DNA from 3 places in the Rhizobium bangladeshense genome. Region 3 is predicted to be linked to each of the others. Evidence: riboswitches for the same ligand, from Rfam matches in the RefSeq annotation. Region 3 holds a riboswitch; each other region holds the start of a gene.

Region 1 (5,128 bases), 1.5 Mb from region 3:
GGGTGCGGCACTCGTTGCCGCTTATGCTATCGGCCATCTCGTGCCGGCGATCGCATCCTATGCCTTCATCGTCGCCATGCTGGTCGGTCTGCTGCCGATTGCGCGGCGAGCCGTCATGGCGGCATTCTCAGGCACGCCATTTTCGATCGAGATGCTGATGACGATCGCAGCCGTCGGCGCCGTCATCATCAATGCGGGCGAGGAAGCGGCAACGGTCGTATTCCTGTTCCTCGTCGGCGAATTGCTCGAAGGAGTGGCGGCGGGCAAGGCGCGTGAAAGCATACAGTCACTGACGGCCCTGGTGCCGAAGACTGCGCTGCTCGAACACAATGGCCAGATGCGGGAGGTGCCGGCGGAAAGCCTTGCGGTCGGCACGGTCATCATGGTTCGTCCCGGCGACCGCATCCCTGCCGACGGCGTCATCGTATCAGGTGATAGTGCGATTGACGAGGCTCCGGTGACAGGCGAAAGCACGCCGCTGCGCAAGGGCGTCGATGCCGTCGTCTATGCCGGTACGGTCAATGGCGATGCCGTGCTCAGGGTTCGCGTCACGGCAGCCGCTGCCGACAATACCATCGCCCGCGTCGTCAAGCTGGTGGAAGAAGCGCAGGAATCGAAGGCGCCTACGGAGCGCTTCATCGATCGGTTCTCGCGCTATTACACGCCGAGCGTAGTCGTCGTCGCCGCACTTGTCGCGGTCATTCCGCCGCTGTTTCTCGGCGGCGCTTGGGGTGAGTGGATCTATAAGGGCCTCGCCATCCTGCTGATCGGCTGCCCCTGCGCCCTCGTTATCTCGACGCCGGCGGCGATCGCCGCCTCCTTGTCGGCCGGCGCCCGGCGCGGGTTGCTGATGAAGGGCGGCGCTGTTCTGGAAACGCTCGGCAAGGTGACAATAGTCGCCTTCGACAAGACGGGCACGCTGACGGAAGGCAAGCCTCGGGTGACGGATATCGTTTCCTTCGGATTGGGCGAGGCGCAGCTCTTGTCGCGTGCGGCGGTGCTGGAGCAGGGCTCCAGCCATCCCTTAGCGCTTGCCATCCTCAACCGCGCCAGGATGGATGGCGTTCCCGTGCCGCCGGCCTTCGAATTGGAAGCGTTGCCGGGCAGGGGTGTTACCGGCAAAGTCGGCGGCGAGACAGTGGATCTCTTGTCGCCGCCCGCCGCCCGCGAGCGTGGGGCGCTCAACGCGGGACAGGAGGCGCGTATTGCCGGGCTCAACGATGAGGGCAAGAGCGTGTCGGTGCTGCTCGTCAATGGCCTTGCGGCCGGGTTGATCGCCATGCGCGACGAGCCGCGCGAGGATGCTGAAGCCGGGCTCTCGGCGCTCAAATCGGCGGGTGTCAAGGCGATGATGCTGACCGGCGACAATAAGCGCACGGCGGCAGCCGTCGCCGACATGCTCGGCATCGACTGGCGCGGCGAGATGATGCCCGAGGACAAGCAGCGGGTCGTCGGCGAACTGAAGCGCAAGGGCTTCGTCGTCGCCAAGGTCGGCGACGGCATCAACGACGCGCCGGCGCTCGCCGCCGCCGACATCGGGATCGCCATGGGCGGCGGCACCGATGTGGCACTGGAGACCGCGGATGCCGCCGTGCTGCACGGACGCGTAGGCGACGTGGCGCGGATGATCGCGCTTTCCAAGCGGACGATGCGCAATATCCTTGAGAATATCACCATCGCGCTCGGACTGAAGGCTGTCTTCCTGGTTACCACGATCATCGGGATCACCGGGCTCTGGCCGGCGATCCTCGCCGATACCGGCGCCACGGTGCTGGTGACGATCAATGCGCTCAGGCTGCTTCGGATAAAGGCGTGACTATTCCGGGCTTCATCTTTTCTGCGATGTGCCGCATCGGCGATTGGAGCCCGAACAGCTTAGGATCTTAGTGCCGGCTATGGGCCTGCCCTGTTCATCAAAGGCTTCTCCACAGCCAGTTTACCTTAAGCTTTCGTTTTCCATGTTTTTCACAGGAACGCAGCGATTTCAAACCTGCCTTAATGCAATGCACAAACCATCCGTTGACGTGTATTTCGATTCGCGTACTATATCTAGTGTTCAAGGTTCCTCCGATTCGTAAGGATCGCGGGCTAAGATGGGAATACGGTGCATCTCGCCATGAGGGTGGGGCAAGGCCGGAGCTGCCCCCGCAACTGTAAGCGGCGAGCAACTGTCCGATTTCGGGTCACTGAGGCATGATGCCTCGGGAAGGCTGGGCAGGATGCTTCGACCCGCAAGCCAGGAGACCTGCCTTGAACGAAACGTCCACGGGCGGGGTGTCCGGAAGGTCGCGTATATGAGGGCGGAACGATCCGCGCCTGATGCGCTGCCCCGAACGTCCGCATGAGCACTTCGGGATGAAGTCATGTCGAGAACATCAAGGCCGCCGCCCGCGCAAACCCCGGAAGGGATAGCGTCAGGCGTCTGAAGCGCCAAGTTTGTCAGATCATTATCGAGCGTTACCCCGGACGCCGCACGGCGCCCGATCCCACACCCGCGTCCTGACTTCATTGACATTACGAGGAACATGATGAGCATTACCGTTTACAGCAAGCCGGCTTGCGTCCAATGCACCGCCACCTACCGCGCCCTCGACCGTCTGGGCGTGGATTATGAGATCGTCGATATTTCCGAGGATGCCGAAGCGCTCGATCGTGTGCGCGGCATGGGCTACATGCAGGTTCCGGTCGTGGTTGCCGGCAGCCAGCATTGGGCGGGGTTCCGCCCGGATATGATCAGCGCGCTCTCCTGAGCTGAGAAAGACGATGGGGCTGATCGTTTATTATTCCAGCCGATCTGGGAACACCCATCGTTTCGTCGAGAAATTGGGGCTGCGCGCGGCGCGCATTCCCGTCGGCGCTCAACACATTCACATTCGCGAGCCTTATGTGCTGATTTTGCCCACCTATTGCGGGGATGGCGGTAGAGGGGCCGTGCCCAAGGAGGTGATCCGCTTCCTCAACGACGCGGAAAACCGCTCCAACATCCGCGGCGTGATTGCTGCGGGCAACAGCAATTTCGGCGAGACCTATGGGCTCGCCGGCGACGTCATCTCGAAGAAGTGCCAGGTGCCGTACCTCTACCGGTTCGAGCTCCTGGGAACAGCCGAGGATGTCGCCAATGTCAAAGACGGGATGGGACGATTTTGGACACGGGAACAAATCTGACGTGGGATGCGGGCGCAAAACCGCTGAAGGCGGCCGAAACGCTCGACTATCATGCACTGAACGCGATGCTGAACCTCTATGACGATGAGGGAGTGATCCAGCTCGACAAGGACCGCATGGCGGCCAAGCAGTACTTTCTGCAGCATGTGAACCAGAACACGGTGTTCTTCCATAACCTCAGGGAGAAGCTCGATTACCTCGTGACCGAGGGTTATTACGAGCAGGAGGTGCTCGACCAGTATTCCTTCAATTTCGTGCGCGACCTGTTCGATCAGGCCTATGCCAGGAAATTCCGCTTCCCCACCTTCCTCGGTGCTTTCAAATATTACACCAGCTACACGCTGAAGACCTTCGATGGAAAGCGCTATCTCGAGCGCTATGAGGACCGCATCTGCATGGTGGCGCTGACCCTGGCGCGAGGCGACGAGGCTCTTGCCCGCGACATGGTCGACGAAATCATTTCCGGGCGCTTCCAGCCGGCAACGCCTACCTTTCTCAATGCCGGCAAGAAACAGCGTGGCGAACTCGTTTCCTGTTTCCTGCTGCGCGTCGAGGACAATATGGAATCGATCGGCCGGTCGATCAATTCGGCGCTGCAGCTCTCAAAGCGCGGCGGCGGCGTGGCCTTGTCTCTGACGAATATCCGCGAGGCAGGCGCGCCCATCAAGCAGATCGAGAACCAGTCCTCCGGCATCATCCCGGTCATGAAGCTCTTGGAAGACAGCTTCTCCTATGCCAATCAGCTCGGCGCGCGGCAGGGAGCGGGCGCGGTTTATCTGAACGCCCATCATCCCGATATCATGCGCTTCCTCGACACCAAGCGTGAAAACGCCGATGAGAAGATCCGCATCAAGACGCTATCGCTCGGCGTCGTCTTGCCCGACATCACCTTCGAGCTCGCTAGGAATAATGAGGATATGTACCTCTTCTCGCCCTACGACGTGGAGCGAGTCTACGGGATGCCGTTCACCGAGATCTCCGTGACGGAAAAGTACCGCGAGATGGTGGCGGATGCCCGCATCTCGAAGAAGAAGATCAAGGCGCGCGAGTTCTTCCAGGTGATCGCCGAAATCCAGTTCGAAAGCGGCTATCCCTACATCATGTTCGAGGACACGGTGAATCGGGCGAACCCGGTTGCCGGGCGCATCTCCATGAGCAATCTCTGCTCGGAGATCCTGCAGGTGAGCGAGGCAAGCGAATATAACGACGATCTCTCCTATAAGCACCTCGGCAAGGACATTTCCTGCAATCTCGGTTCGCTGAATATCGCAGCCGCCATGGATTCCGCTGATTTCGGCAAGACCATCGAGACGGCGATCCGGGCGCTGACGGCGGTTTCCGACATGAGCCATATCTCCTCGGTTCCGTCGATAGAGAAGGGCAATGACGAGAGCCATGCGATCGGCCTCGGCCAGATGAACCTGCACGGCTATCTTGCCCGCGAACGCATCTTCTACGGCTCGGAGGAGGGCGTCGATTTCACCAATATCTATTTCTATGCGGTGACGTACCACGCAATCCGCGCTTCGAATTTGTTGGCGATCGAACGCGGCCAGAGCTTCAAGGGCTTCGAAAAGTCCAAATATGCCTCCGGCGAATATTTTGACAAATATACGGAACAGCAATGGAAGCCGGCGACCGAGAAGGTGAGTGCGCTGTTCGATGATGCCGGTATCCATATCCCGACACGGGACGACTGGGTGGCGCTGAAGAAGGCTGTCATGACCTCCGGCCTCTATAATCAGAACCTGCAGGCGGTGCCGCCGACCGGATCGATCTCCTATATCAACCACTCGACCTCTTCGATCCATCCGATCGTCTCGAAGATCGAGATCCGCAAGGAGGGCAAGATCGGCCGCGTCTATTATCCGGCGCCGTTCATGACCAACGACAATCTCGACTATTATCAGGACGCCTACGAGATTGGTGCGCAGAAGATCATCGACACCTATGCGGCGGCGAC
Region 2 (5,128 bases), 1.2 Mb from region 3:
TACGATTGCGGATGAAGATGCTGGCCTCGTCGGCGGGCATCGCCTTGCCGAAAAGATAGCCCTGGCCGACGTCGCAGCCGAGCTGCAGCAGGAAGGCAAGCTGGCCGTGTTCCTCGACGCCTTCCGCGGTCGTCTTGATGTTGAGGCTTCTGCCGAGGCCAAGCATGGCGCGGACGATCTTTTCCTGGCGTTCGTCGTCGCGATAAGTGGCGATGAAGCTTTTGTCGATCTTGATCTTGTCGAAGCGGTAGCGGGCGAGCTGGGCGAGGCTCGAATAGCCAGTGCCGAAATCGTCGAGGGCGATCTGGATGCCGGCGGCATGCAGCTCTTCGAGAATAACGGCGGCGACAGCGGGATCCTGTATCAGCGCGTTTTCGGTAATCTCAATTTCAAGGCGCTGTGGCGGCAGCCGGCTTGCGGAAAGGACCTTAAGGATGCGGGACGTCAACAGCCGGTCTTCCATCTGCACCGCGGAGACGTTGAATGACAGCATGACATGCGCCGGCCAGGTGAGCGCATCGCTGCAGGCCTGAGCAAGGAGATCCTCGAACAAGGCGGTGATCATCCCGGTTTCTTCGGCGATGTCGATGAAAACAGGCGGCGGAATGTTGACACCATCCTCGTCTATCCAGCGTGCGAGGGCTTCGAAACCGCAAAGCTGGCCAGTCTTCAGGTCGATCAGCGGTTGATAGAACGGCTTGATAGCTTTGGTGGCGATTGCGGCGCGCAGTCTGGCCTCCAGGGAAGCGCGCTCCGTTACTTTGTCCTGCATCGAAGTTTCGAAGACGAGATAATGGTTGGGGCCGCGTGATTTGGCCTCATACATGGCGAGGTCAGCACGATGGGCGGCGTCTCCCAGCGGTTCGCTGCCCTCGACCCATCGATCGTAACCGACGCTGGCGCCAACTTCTACGGCAAATCCGTCGATATGAATCGGTCGGGTGACGGCCTGGATCAACAGCTTGGCGAAACGTTCCTCGCGCTCCGCCGTCAGAGCGAAGGCAACGATGATGAATTCATCACCGCCGAACCGGTAGACGCAATCGGCATTGCCGAGCGCGCAGATGCGTCTAGCCACTTCGATCAACAATACGTCGCCGCCCTTGTGGCCGACAAGATCGTTGACTTTCTTGAAGCCGTCGAGGTCTACGGAGAAGATGGTGACGCTGTTGTCCCATTCCTGGATTTCGTCGTCGTTCCTGACCGGCCGTGAGAGAATTTTGCGCTCGAAGGCGTAGCGGTTCGGCAGCTTAGTCAGGTGGTCGTGAGTTGCCGTCCAGTCGGCCTTCGCCTGGGCGGCGACCCGCAGTTCCATTTCCTTGCGCAGATCGGCAATACGCAGGACCGAATAGATGAAGCTCATGGCGCCGGCGATGCCGAGCCCCAGAACGAGCTTGTCGGCGCCGTAGTTGCCGAATGCGGTCATGAAGGAAACCAGGCTGTCGTCGAACTGCAGCAAGGCAGCGAGGAGCCAGAGGGTTATCCCCAAACCGACGATCGACATGCATTGCCTTCCGGCCCTGCTCTGGAAAAACACCGGCATTATGCCTTCTCCATCTCCACCCGCGCCGGGATATCACAAAAATCTGAAATGTTCGTTGAAACTAGAAGGCGAATTATCAGAGGGGGCAGTTTGAGGTTGGCCGTCGGCAGCGTTGCAATGCAGCCAGGATCGGCACCGACGCTGTTTCGCCGGTCCCGTTCAGGAGAAAAATCTTGCTGCAGGTTCAGGCCGAAAAGATGCCCCAGAAGAACGAAGGCGAGCGTGCTGACGCATCGCTCGCCTTTTCTCGTGCTTCAGGCGGTGACGATCAACAGCGGAACGCTGAGGATGAGACCGGCCAGAAGCGTGAACGTGGCGACGCGCATCAACCGCAGGCGCCGCGTACGCTCTCCACTCCAATCATATGCCATTCTTCCATCTCCTTGGGACAAGGAAGTAGTCCCCGCAAAACCGGGTTCAACAGGGATGACGCGATTTGCTTGTGCAAGGCTGGAGAAAATAAGGAATCTCTAATGCTGGAAGCGCAAACACCAGCGGCTTCCATTGCTTGTCATGCGAAGGATGGCGAGTGGTTCGACGTCGGTCAGCCAGAAGGAGGAGGGCGGCGCCTGAAGCACATGCGCGACGGCCGCCCGGATGACGGCCGCATGGCTGACAGCGATGACGTGACCGCCCTGCTCGGACTGCGCCTCCATCCAGCCAGCGACGCGCTTCCGCAGGTCAAGAAGGCTCTCGCCGCCATGAGGGGCCGCCTCCGGCTCGGTCATCCAGGCCATGAGGTTTTCCGGCTCTTCCGACTCGATCGCCTGGATCGACCTGCCAGCCCAACGACCGTGATCGCAGTCGCGGAGCGATGGGTCTATCCGCCCTTCGAGAAGGAGCGCGTCGGCCGTCTGGCGGGCGCGCAAGGCGGGGCTGGTGACAATACGATCCGCGTGAGGGAGCGCAGCGACCCTGGCTGCTTCTTCCACTGCCTTTTCTTCCAACGGTTCGTCGAGCGGAAACCGGGCCTTGCGGTTCGCCGCCGTCGCGCCGTGGCAGATCCAGGTGAGGCGCGTATTCACGGTTGTTCTGATCTCCGAGGATGGAATGGGGACGGCCTTTGCCGCTTCGTGAAGTTACGTTGACAGTTTCTTCGGCGTGCAGATATAAACGTGCTGTTGCGGGTTTGGAAGCCGGTGGAAATCCGGCGCGGTCGCGCCACTGTGACCAGCGTGTCGAAAGCTCATCGCGCTGGAAGTCAGACCCTGCCGCACAACACTCTTTCGACTGAACGCGTCATTCCGGAGGAATACATGTCTGACACCACTTTCGCGCCCGTCGCTGCGCCGACTCCGATCCCCGCCGGCGATATCCTTCCCTGGGGGATTTTCGGCGGTCTGCTGATGCTGATCGTTCTTTATTTCGTCGGCACCGAGGAAGGCGCGATGGCGCTGTTCAACGGCATGTATGTGCACGAATTCGTGCATGATGCCCGCCATCTCCTCGGCTTTCCCTGCCACTAAGGGAATACTGACATGGTTGGAAACCTTCTGCTTCGCGGCATGCTCGCGGGCCTGATTGCTGGTATCCTCGTTTTTGTCTTCGCCCATACCGTCGGCGAGCCGCTGGTCGATGCGGCGATCGCCTTCGAGGAGGCTAACGCTCAGGCGGCGGGCGAAGCTGCCGAGCCTGAAATCGTCAGCCGTGCCACGCAGGCCGGTCTCGGCCTTTTCACAGGCGTCATGGCCTACTGCATCGCCGTCGGCGGGCTTTTCTCGCTCACCTTCGCTTTCGTGCACGGCCGCTTCGGCAGGCTTTCGCCCCGCGGCACCTCGGCCGTCATCGCCCTTGCCGCCTTCGTGGCGGTCGTTCTGGTTCCCGGCATCAAGTATCCGGCCAACCCGCCGGCGGTCGGCAGTTCCGATACGATCGGTGTCAGGACCGAACTGTTCTTCCTGATGATCGTCGTTTCGCTCGCCTCGCTGATTGCGGCGATCGCGCTGTCGCGACGCCTTGGCGAGCGCTTCGGTCTCTGGAACGGCGCGATCATCGCCGGCATCGCCTATCTCGTCTTCATCGGCGCGGTTCTCTATCTGCTGCCGCCGATCAACGAGGTGCCGGAGAATTTCTCGGCCACGGTGCTCTGGCGGTTCCGCGCGACCACGCTTGGCATGCACGCGATCCTTTGGGCAGCGCTCGGCCTTGTTTTCGGAGTGCTGGCAGAACGGCATCTTGTCGCCAAGAGCGGACTGCGGCCGGCGCTCCGGTGATGCGGCGTATCGGCAGGTTTGCTTTTCTCAGTCTCATCGCAAGCCTGTTGCCAATGTTTATCGGAAGTGCTCTTGCCCATGGGGGCAGCTCTGGCGGCACCCATGCCGGCCTCGAGATTCCGGCAATTTCCCACGGCGAAATGGCGGTCATTTCGGATTATCGCAGCAAGATCAGCATGCTGGCATCACGGGCGGCCGATACGAACGAACCGTTCCGGCGTGTCCTGAACTACGCGGAAATTCAGTATTCCTACTGCCTCTGGGGACAGATGCCGGGGAGCGTGACGGACGAGCAAAGCCCGTTCAACGAATGCGCCCACGCCTATCTCGCGGCGACGAAAGCCGTGCTGATGGCGATGCGTGAGATGCCGCGCGAGGCGGCCGCGGCGGGCGAAATCATCTCGGCCATCGACGCCGAGATGGCGGGCCGCGGGCTTGCCTTCATCACCTGCCAGTTCAGCGGCGAGGCCTTTAACACCGCCAATATCGTCAAGCCGAATTGGAGCAGGGTGCCGCTTCATCCTGCCAGCATGGCGTCACTGACGGGGCTGGCCGCTCTGTTCGGTCTCGCGGTGCTTGCGCTTCGCCACGTCCTGCGGCCGAAGGCTCAGTCGTCGGAATAGCGCTGCTCGCGCCACGGATCACCATACATGTGGTAGCCGTTCTTTTCCCAGAAACCGGCTTCGTCAGCGGCTAGCAGTTCGATGCGGCGCAGCCACTTGGCGCTCTTCCAGAAATAAAGATGCGGCACGACGAGGCGCATCGGCCCACCGTGCTCCGGTGTCAGCGGTAGGCCTTCCCAGGAGGTCGCCAGGATCGCGTCCTCGGCAGCGAAATCGGCAAGCGGCAGATTGGTGGTATAGCCGTCGTAACTTGTCAGCATGACGAAGGCTGCTTCCGGATTCGGCATGGCGCGGTCGAGCAGATCACGCGTCGAAACGCCGTTCCATTTGTTATCGTAGCGCGACCAAGTAGTGACGCAGTGGATGTCGCTGACCCTGGTGCTCTGCTCGATGGCCTGAAAATCGGCCCAGGCAAGGGTGAGCGTCGTTTCGACCAGGCCGCGCACTTCAAGCCGCCAGCTCTCGGTGGAAATGACCGGCTGCTGCCCGAGATCGAGCACCGGCCAGTTCTTGACGAGGTGCTGGCCGGGCGGCAGGCGTTCCGTGTCCGGCCTGCTGATGCGGCCGGTCAGGAACTTGCCCTCGGACGCCCAGCGGCGCTTGGAGTTGGTGAGCTTGCTGTCGGCGGGCGTCTGGTCGTCGCTCATGAGCGGGTCTCCTTGCGGTGCAGCAATAGGACATCCGTCCCTGCCGAGTGTCAAGTTTCGGCGAGCCCTTGGAAATCCTCGCTTGCCTCATTAAACTGAGGC
Region 3 (5,128 bases):
CATCGCCGAAATCGGGCTGGGAGAATTGAATGATTTCGCTGGAAGGCGACGCGACAGCGCAAGCACAAGAGCCGCAAGCCATCGATGTGACCGAACTCATTCTCCAGGATATCCTTGCCGGTCGCCTCCCGCCCGGAACCTGGTTGAAGCAGATCGATCTCGAGAGGCGGTATAACTGTACACGGCCCGAGGTTCGCAGGGCTCTCGACAGACTGGTGCAGAAGCGACTGGTGGAGCATATCCCCAATCGCGGTTATCACGTCCATGAGCAGGACGGGCGCCGCGCTCAGGAGGTTAGCGACATTCGCGTCATCCTCGAAGTGGCCGTCAGCGACCGCATCATCGCGAATGCGAGCGAGGCCGATATTGCAAATTTGCGGGTTCTGGCTTTACGCTTCGACGATCTTGTGCTGAACGGCACCATGCTTGAACTTTACGAAGCCAATCTCGCCTTCCATCGCCATCTGCTTGCTCTCGCCGGCAACCAGGAACTCGTGGAACTGATCACGGAAATTCGGCAGCGGACGTCTTCCGCGCCGGTGTCGCAGTGGCGAACGCGCGCCCGCATAGAGCAATCCGGCCGCGAACATCAGCAGATGGTCGACGCGATAGAGAAACGCGACACCGATGGCCTGATGGAGCTGACGCGCAGGCACATTCTTCAAGGCTGATCGGCCTCAATGACGCCGTCAGCTGTCGCTGGAACTTAGGCATAATCGGAATAGCTGGAGCGACGAGCGCCAGGCGCTCTGCTGGATAAGATCGCGAAAATACGCTAAGAAATCCTCTGAGCTTATTAAGAGAAATGAGCTATGAAACGCACGGGGTGACGTCGCATTCGATACCCCACCGATTGCTTATTCCGGGACGAGTCGTGAAACGCCGAAACCTGTCTCTTGCATTTCTTCTTGCGTTGGCATCGCCCGCCGCCGCGCAGTCCAGCGCCGTCTGCAACGACCTGCGCGGTCGTCTTGCCGATCTGCCGCGGTCGATCGGCAACGGCAACGGTCCGGAAGCGCGCCAATATGCCAGCGCAATCGCCGAGCAGAACCTCGAGCTGCGCAAGGTCCGCAACGATCTGCGCAGCTACGGCTGCACCTCGGGCAGCATGCTCGTGATCGGCGGCGAGAATGCCGATTTTTGCGCCGAGCTCTCAGACGCCGAAGCCCGGATGATCGACAATATCCGTTATCTCCAGGAGCGCCGCAACGAGCTGCGCAGCCAAGCCGGCGGCGATGACGGCGCGCGCCGTGAATTGACGGCTGCGCTCGAACGCAATGGCTGCAACAGCGAAAATTTCTATGCGCCGACAGAGCGCAGCGCCAGCGAGGCCGCCCCAAGCGTCGAAGAACAGGCGATGCGCACCGACACCTTCATCGCGCTCGGTAGCGGTGAAGAGGCCGATCCGCGTTACGGCCTGCCGAGGGCTGAAATGTTTTCGCCGGTCAGCACCATCTGCGTTCGCAGCTGCGACGGCGGCTTCTTCCCGATCAGCTCGAACACCACCTCAGTCGATTTCGGCCGGGATGCCCAGACCTGCGCCAAAATGTGCCCTGGCATCGAGACAGAACTCTTCTATCGCGACGTGACCAGTACCGAGGCCTCGAACATGATCTCGGTCGCGACGGGCGCTCCCTACAGCGCCATGAAGAACGCCTTCGCTTACAAGAACCGCGCGCCTGGCGAGAAAAATTCCTGCGCCTGCAATCTCACCGCCTATTACGAGGAGATGCGTGGCAAGCAGGCCCTAAGCGAGCCGCCGCAGCAGGGTTCGATCACAACGATCCGCACCACCCCCCCGGCGAAGGACACTGCAGCAGCAGCAGCCTCGCAGCAACCATCCGTTCCCGAGCGTCCCTACGACCCCACCCGGAACAAGATCCGTCAGGTCGGCCCGCAATTCCTTGCAGGCGACCAGGGCTCGATCGATCTTGCCAATCCGGCAACGCCGGGCCCACAACCGCAACAGCAGTAACTGCTAGGGGTCGTTGCGTCCCCATCCGTCGTGGAAAACCAGTTCCTCGAGCGGCAGCCGCTGCCGCCAGCCTTTGATCGAGAGTTCCGGTTCCTCATATAGCCGGTCGACAAAGCCGGCGCAGAGCCAGGCGACCACTTCGATATGCTCGGGGATGCCGAGAATGGTTTTCAGGTCACCTTCACGGAAGATGCTGACCCAGCCGATGCCGACCCCCTCGGCGCGGCCGGCAAGCCAGAGATTCTGAATGGCGCAAACGGTCGAATAGGAATCCATCCGCCGATTGTGCGTCCGTCCCAGCACCACGCTGCCGCCGCGAGTGGGGTCGCAGGTCACGCATATACCGAGCGGCGCCTCCACGATGCCTTCGAGCTTGAGGGATCGATAGGCCTGCCGCCGCTCACCTTCAAACATCGACGCTGCCTCATCGTTGGCCACAGCAAAGGCGTCGCGCACGCGCGAGCGGACGGCTGCACTTTTGACCAGAATGAAATTCCATGGCTGCATGAAGCCTACCGAAGGTGCATGATGCGCGGCTGTCAGAAGCCGCGCCACGAGGTCGTCGGGCAAGGGATCGGGCAGGAACTGGCTGCGCACGTCACGTCGCGTCATGATCGCGTGATACACCGCCTCGCGCTCGGCCGGCGAAAAACCGGATGCCGCCGAAAGGGCATCCACATCAAAGGGTCGCATCGTCATATCCCCAACAACGCAACCGCCCGCCGTCCGCGCGGGTTGGGTCTATCTCGCCAGGCCGGTCTTCTGACTTGGCTTCATCCATCTGCCGCAGCCTTCCCGGCAAAAGCCAGTGGCACGATGAAGCGGCAGACGTCGGCCTTACAGCGTTGGGCACGTTCCGGCATTGCACCGGATTCCCGATTCTCCCGCCCACAGGGCGAGCACCTGACGGCGCATCTATTTCAGGAAACCGGCGCGGCGGCAAGTGCGGGCAGACTGACCCTGAACCGCGACCGCAGACGGCTGATCAGGGGCAGACAGCTCCGCATCGGCGATCTTTTGGTTGCGGGAGGAACAGCCTCTGTGTGCCTACCCATCCTCCTCTACTTTATGATTTCTTCATACATCAAATCCACACTGCCTTTGCGCGTTTTGGGTCGCAAATCAGACATGGGCATGAGCGCTCGTGATGTGACCGTCAGCGTCGATGCCGTGCAGATATGCCGGTCGCAAAGATGGTCGACCGAGCCGCAATTCCAGGCTCCGCGGATGTTCCAATTCTTGAAAACCATGCCCCTGACAGCCAAGCTGGCTGTGATCATCGTCGCCGTCAATGTATGCGGCATTTCCGCTTTCGCCACCTATACGTGGATGTATGAAACCCGGGCGCTGATCGATAGCGCCAAGGCGAACTGGTCCAAGGATGCGGAACAGTTTGCCTCTCTGGCCGCCGGCGGCGTGAAATGGGGCAAGGCGAACGCCGTTCGCGAAGCCTATTCGCTGTACCGTGACGACCCCTCGCTCGATCTCGTTCAATTTGCCGCATTCAACGCGGAGCCTGCTGCCGTCGACACCTGGACGCGCGACGGCATTTCCGGTTTGCCGACGCCGGCCGACCTGGCGACGCGCCTCAGCGCCAAACCTGACAAAACGACAGTCGATGACAACGGAATGTCCGCCGGTCTGGTCACGATTATTGCGCCGCTGCCGCTGGACAAGTCCGGCAAGACAACCGGCTACGTCGTTACGAACTGGTCTGTCGAAAAGATAGCTTCCGAAGTCCGCCAGAAGGTTCTCGTTTCGCTGCTCACCCAATCCGTCATCACTGCCTTCGCAGTCATCGCTCTCCTTTTCGCCATGCGCAGCCTGGTGGGCCGGCCCCTCAGGATCCTCAGCAAACGAATTGGCGCGTTGCAGAATGGCGACCTCGCCTCCCCCGTCGCCTACAGGGAAAATGGCGACGAAATCGGCTTTCTCGCGCGTGCGCTGGAAGTCTTCCGTCACGAGGCGATCGCAAAGGTCGAAAGAGAGCAGGCCGCTGCCGAGCAGAGCGCCTCGTTCGATGCCGAACGGGCGCGCAATGCATTGTTGACGGAAGAAGCCGGCAACAGGCAACGGCTAGTGATGACCACTCTTGCGAACGCATTGGAAAAGCTGGCCGCCGGCGACTTCTCGGTTCAGCTTGCCGATCTAGGCCCTGAATTCGACAAGTTGCGCCAGGATTTCAACAACATGGTCCAGGCCGTCGCGGCCGCGCTGACAGAGATAAAGATCGCTTCCGTTGCGGTTGAGGGCGGTTCAAGTGAACTGGCCTCCTCCGCAGATCAGCTTGCCAAGCGGACCGAACAGCAGGCGGCAGCACTGGAACAGACGGCTGCGGCACTGGATCAAGTGACCACGACCGTCAAGACCTCGTCGCAGCGGGCCGAAAATGCCGGACAATTGGTCGAGGAAACCAAGCGAAGTGCTCACGTCTCGGCGACGGTCGTGCGCGACGCGATCGGAGCGATGGACCGGATCCAGACCTCCTCCAGCCAGATCGGGCGCATCATCGGCGTCATCGACGAAATCGCATTCCAGACGAACCTGCTGGCGCTGAATGCCGGCGTCGAGGCCGCGCGCGCCGGCGAGGCCGGCAAGGGTTTTGCGGTTGTCGCACAGGAGGTTCGTGAACTCGCCCAGCGCTCGGCAAACGCGGCAAAGGAAATCAAGAACCTGATCAACGTTTCCGGCCGGGAGGTTGCCGCCGGCGTCGGGCTGGTGAACGAGACCGGTGATGCTCTCCTGAAGATCGAGGAGCAGATCAATCGCATCAGCGACAGCATCGCTACCCTCGTTCAGTCCTATCGCGAGCAGGCGACCGGTCTGCAGGAAATCAACGGCGCGATCAACCAGATGGATCACGCGACGCAGCAGAACGCGGCGATGGTCGAAGAAACGAACGCGGCCTGCCAGGAGCTGCTGTTGCAGGGACGCCAGCTGCAGGATTCGGCCGGCCGGTTCGTTGTCGGCTCGACCGTGGCGGGCGAGCCAAGGCCCGTCCGGCCGAGCGCCCGCCAAAATCGTGCAGAACCCAAAGCCATCGTGCCACGACATGCCGGAAATGCAGCCATTGCCGCTTCTCCCAGTGCCTGGGAGGAGTTCTGATGTCGTCCTCGCCCCGATAAGCCCCATTTCTCAGCAACTGATCACAGG

The links. A riboswitch is a leader RNA that binds a small molecule or an ion and turns the genes downstream of it on or off. The one in region 3 is predicted to bind cobalamin.
Region 1: linked by a shared signal. The riboswitch ahead of nrdH (glutaredoxin-like protein NrdH) and the one ahead of bluB (5,6-dimethylbenzimidazole synthase) in region 3 are both predicted to bind cobalamin.
Region 2: linked by a shared signal. The riboswitch ahead of J2J98_RS17425 (CbtB domain-containing protein) and the one ahead of bluB (5,6-dimethylbenzimidazole synthase) in region 3 are both predicted to bind cobalamin.

The regions. Positions count from the first base shown of each region.
Region 1 covers NZ_CP071612.1:3,936,294-3,941,421, reverse strand. The annotation lists gene J2J98_RS18975 (heavy metal translocating P-type ATPase) at 1-1,816, shown strand, start outside; cobalamin riboswitch at 2,043-2,267, shown strand; gene nrdH (glutaredoxin-like protein NrdH) at 2,529-2,750, shown strand; gene nrdI (class Ib ribonucleoside-diphosphate reductase assembly flavoprotein NrdI) at 2,764-3,165, shown strand; gene nrdE (class 1b ribonucleoside-diphosphate reductase subunit alpha) at 3,144-5,128, shown strand, end outside.
Region 2 covers NZ_CP071612.1:3,599,222-3,604,349, reverse strand. The annotation lists gene J2J98_RS17435 (putative bifunctional diguanylate cyclase/phosphodiesterase) at 1-1,543, opposite strand, end outside; gene J2J98_RS17430 (histidine phosphatase family protein) at 2,014-2,568, opposite strand; adenosylcobalamin (AdoCbl) riboswitch at 2,645-2,801, shown strand; gene J2J98_RS17425 (CbtB domain-containing protein) at 2,800-3,009, shown strand; gene J2J98_RS17420 (CbtA family protein) at 3,022-3,756, shown strand; gene J2J98_RS17415 (hypothetical protein) at 3,810-4,379, shown strand; gene J2J98_RS17410 (sulfite oxidase-like oxidoreductase) at 4,364-5,026, opposite strand.
Region 3 covers NZ_CP071612.1:2,426,853-2,431,980, forward strand. The annotation lists gene J2J98_RS11835 (GntR family transcriptional regulator) at 30-671, shown strand; gene J2J98_RS11840 (DUF2865 domain-containing protein) at 875-1,975, shown strand; gene bluB (5,6-dimethylbenzimidazole synthase) at 1,979-2,668, opposite strand; cobalamin riboswitch at 2,711-2,897, opposite strand; gene J2J98_RS11850 (methyl-accepting chemotaxis protein) at 3,203-5,080, shown strand.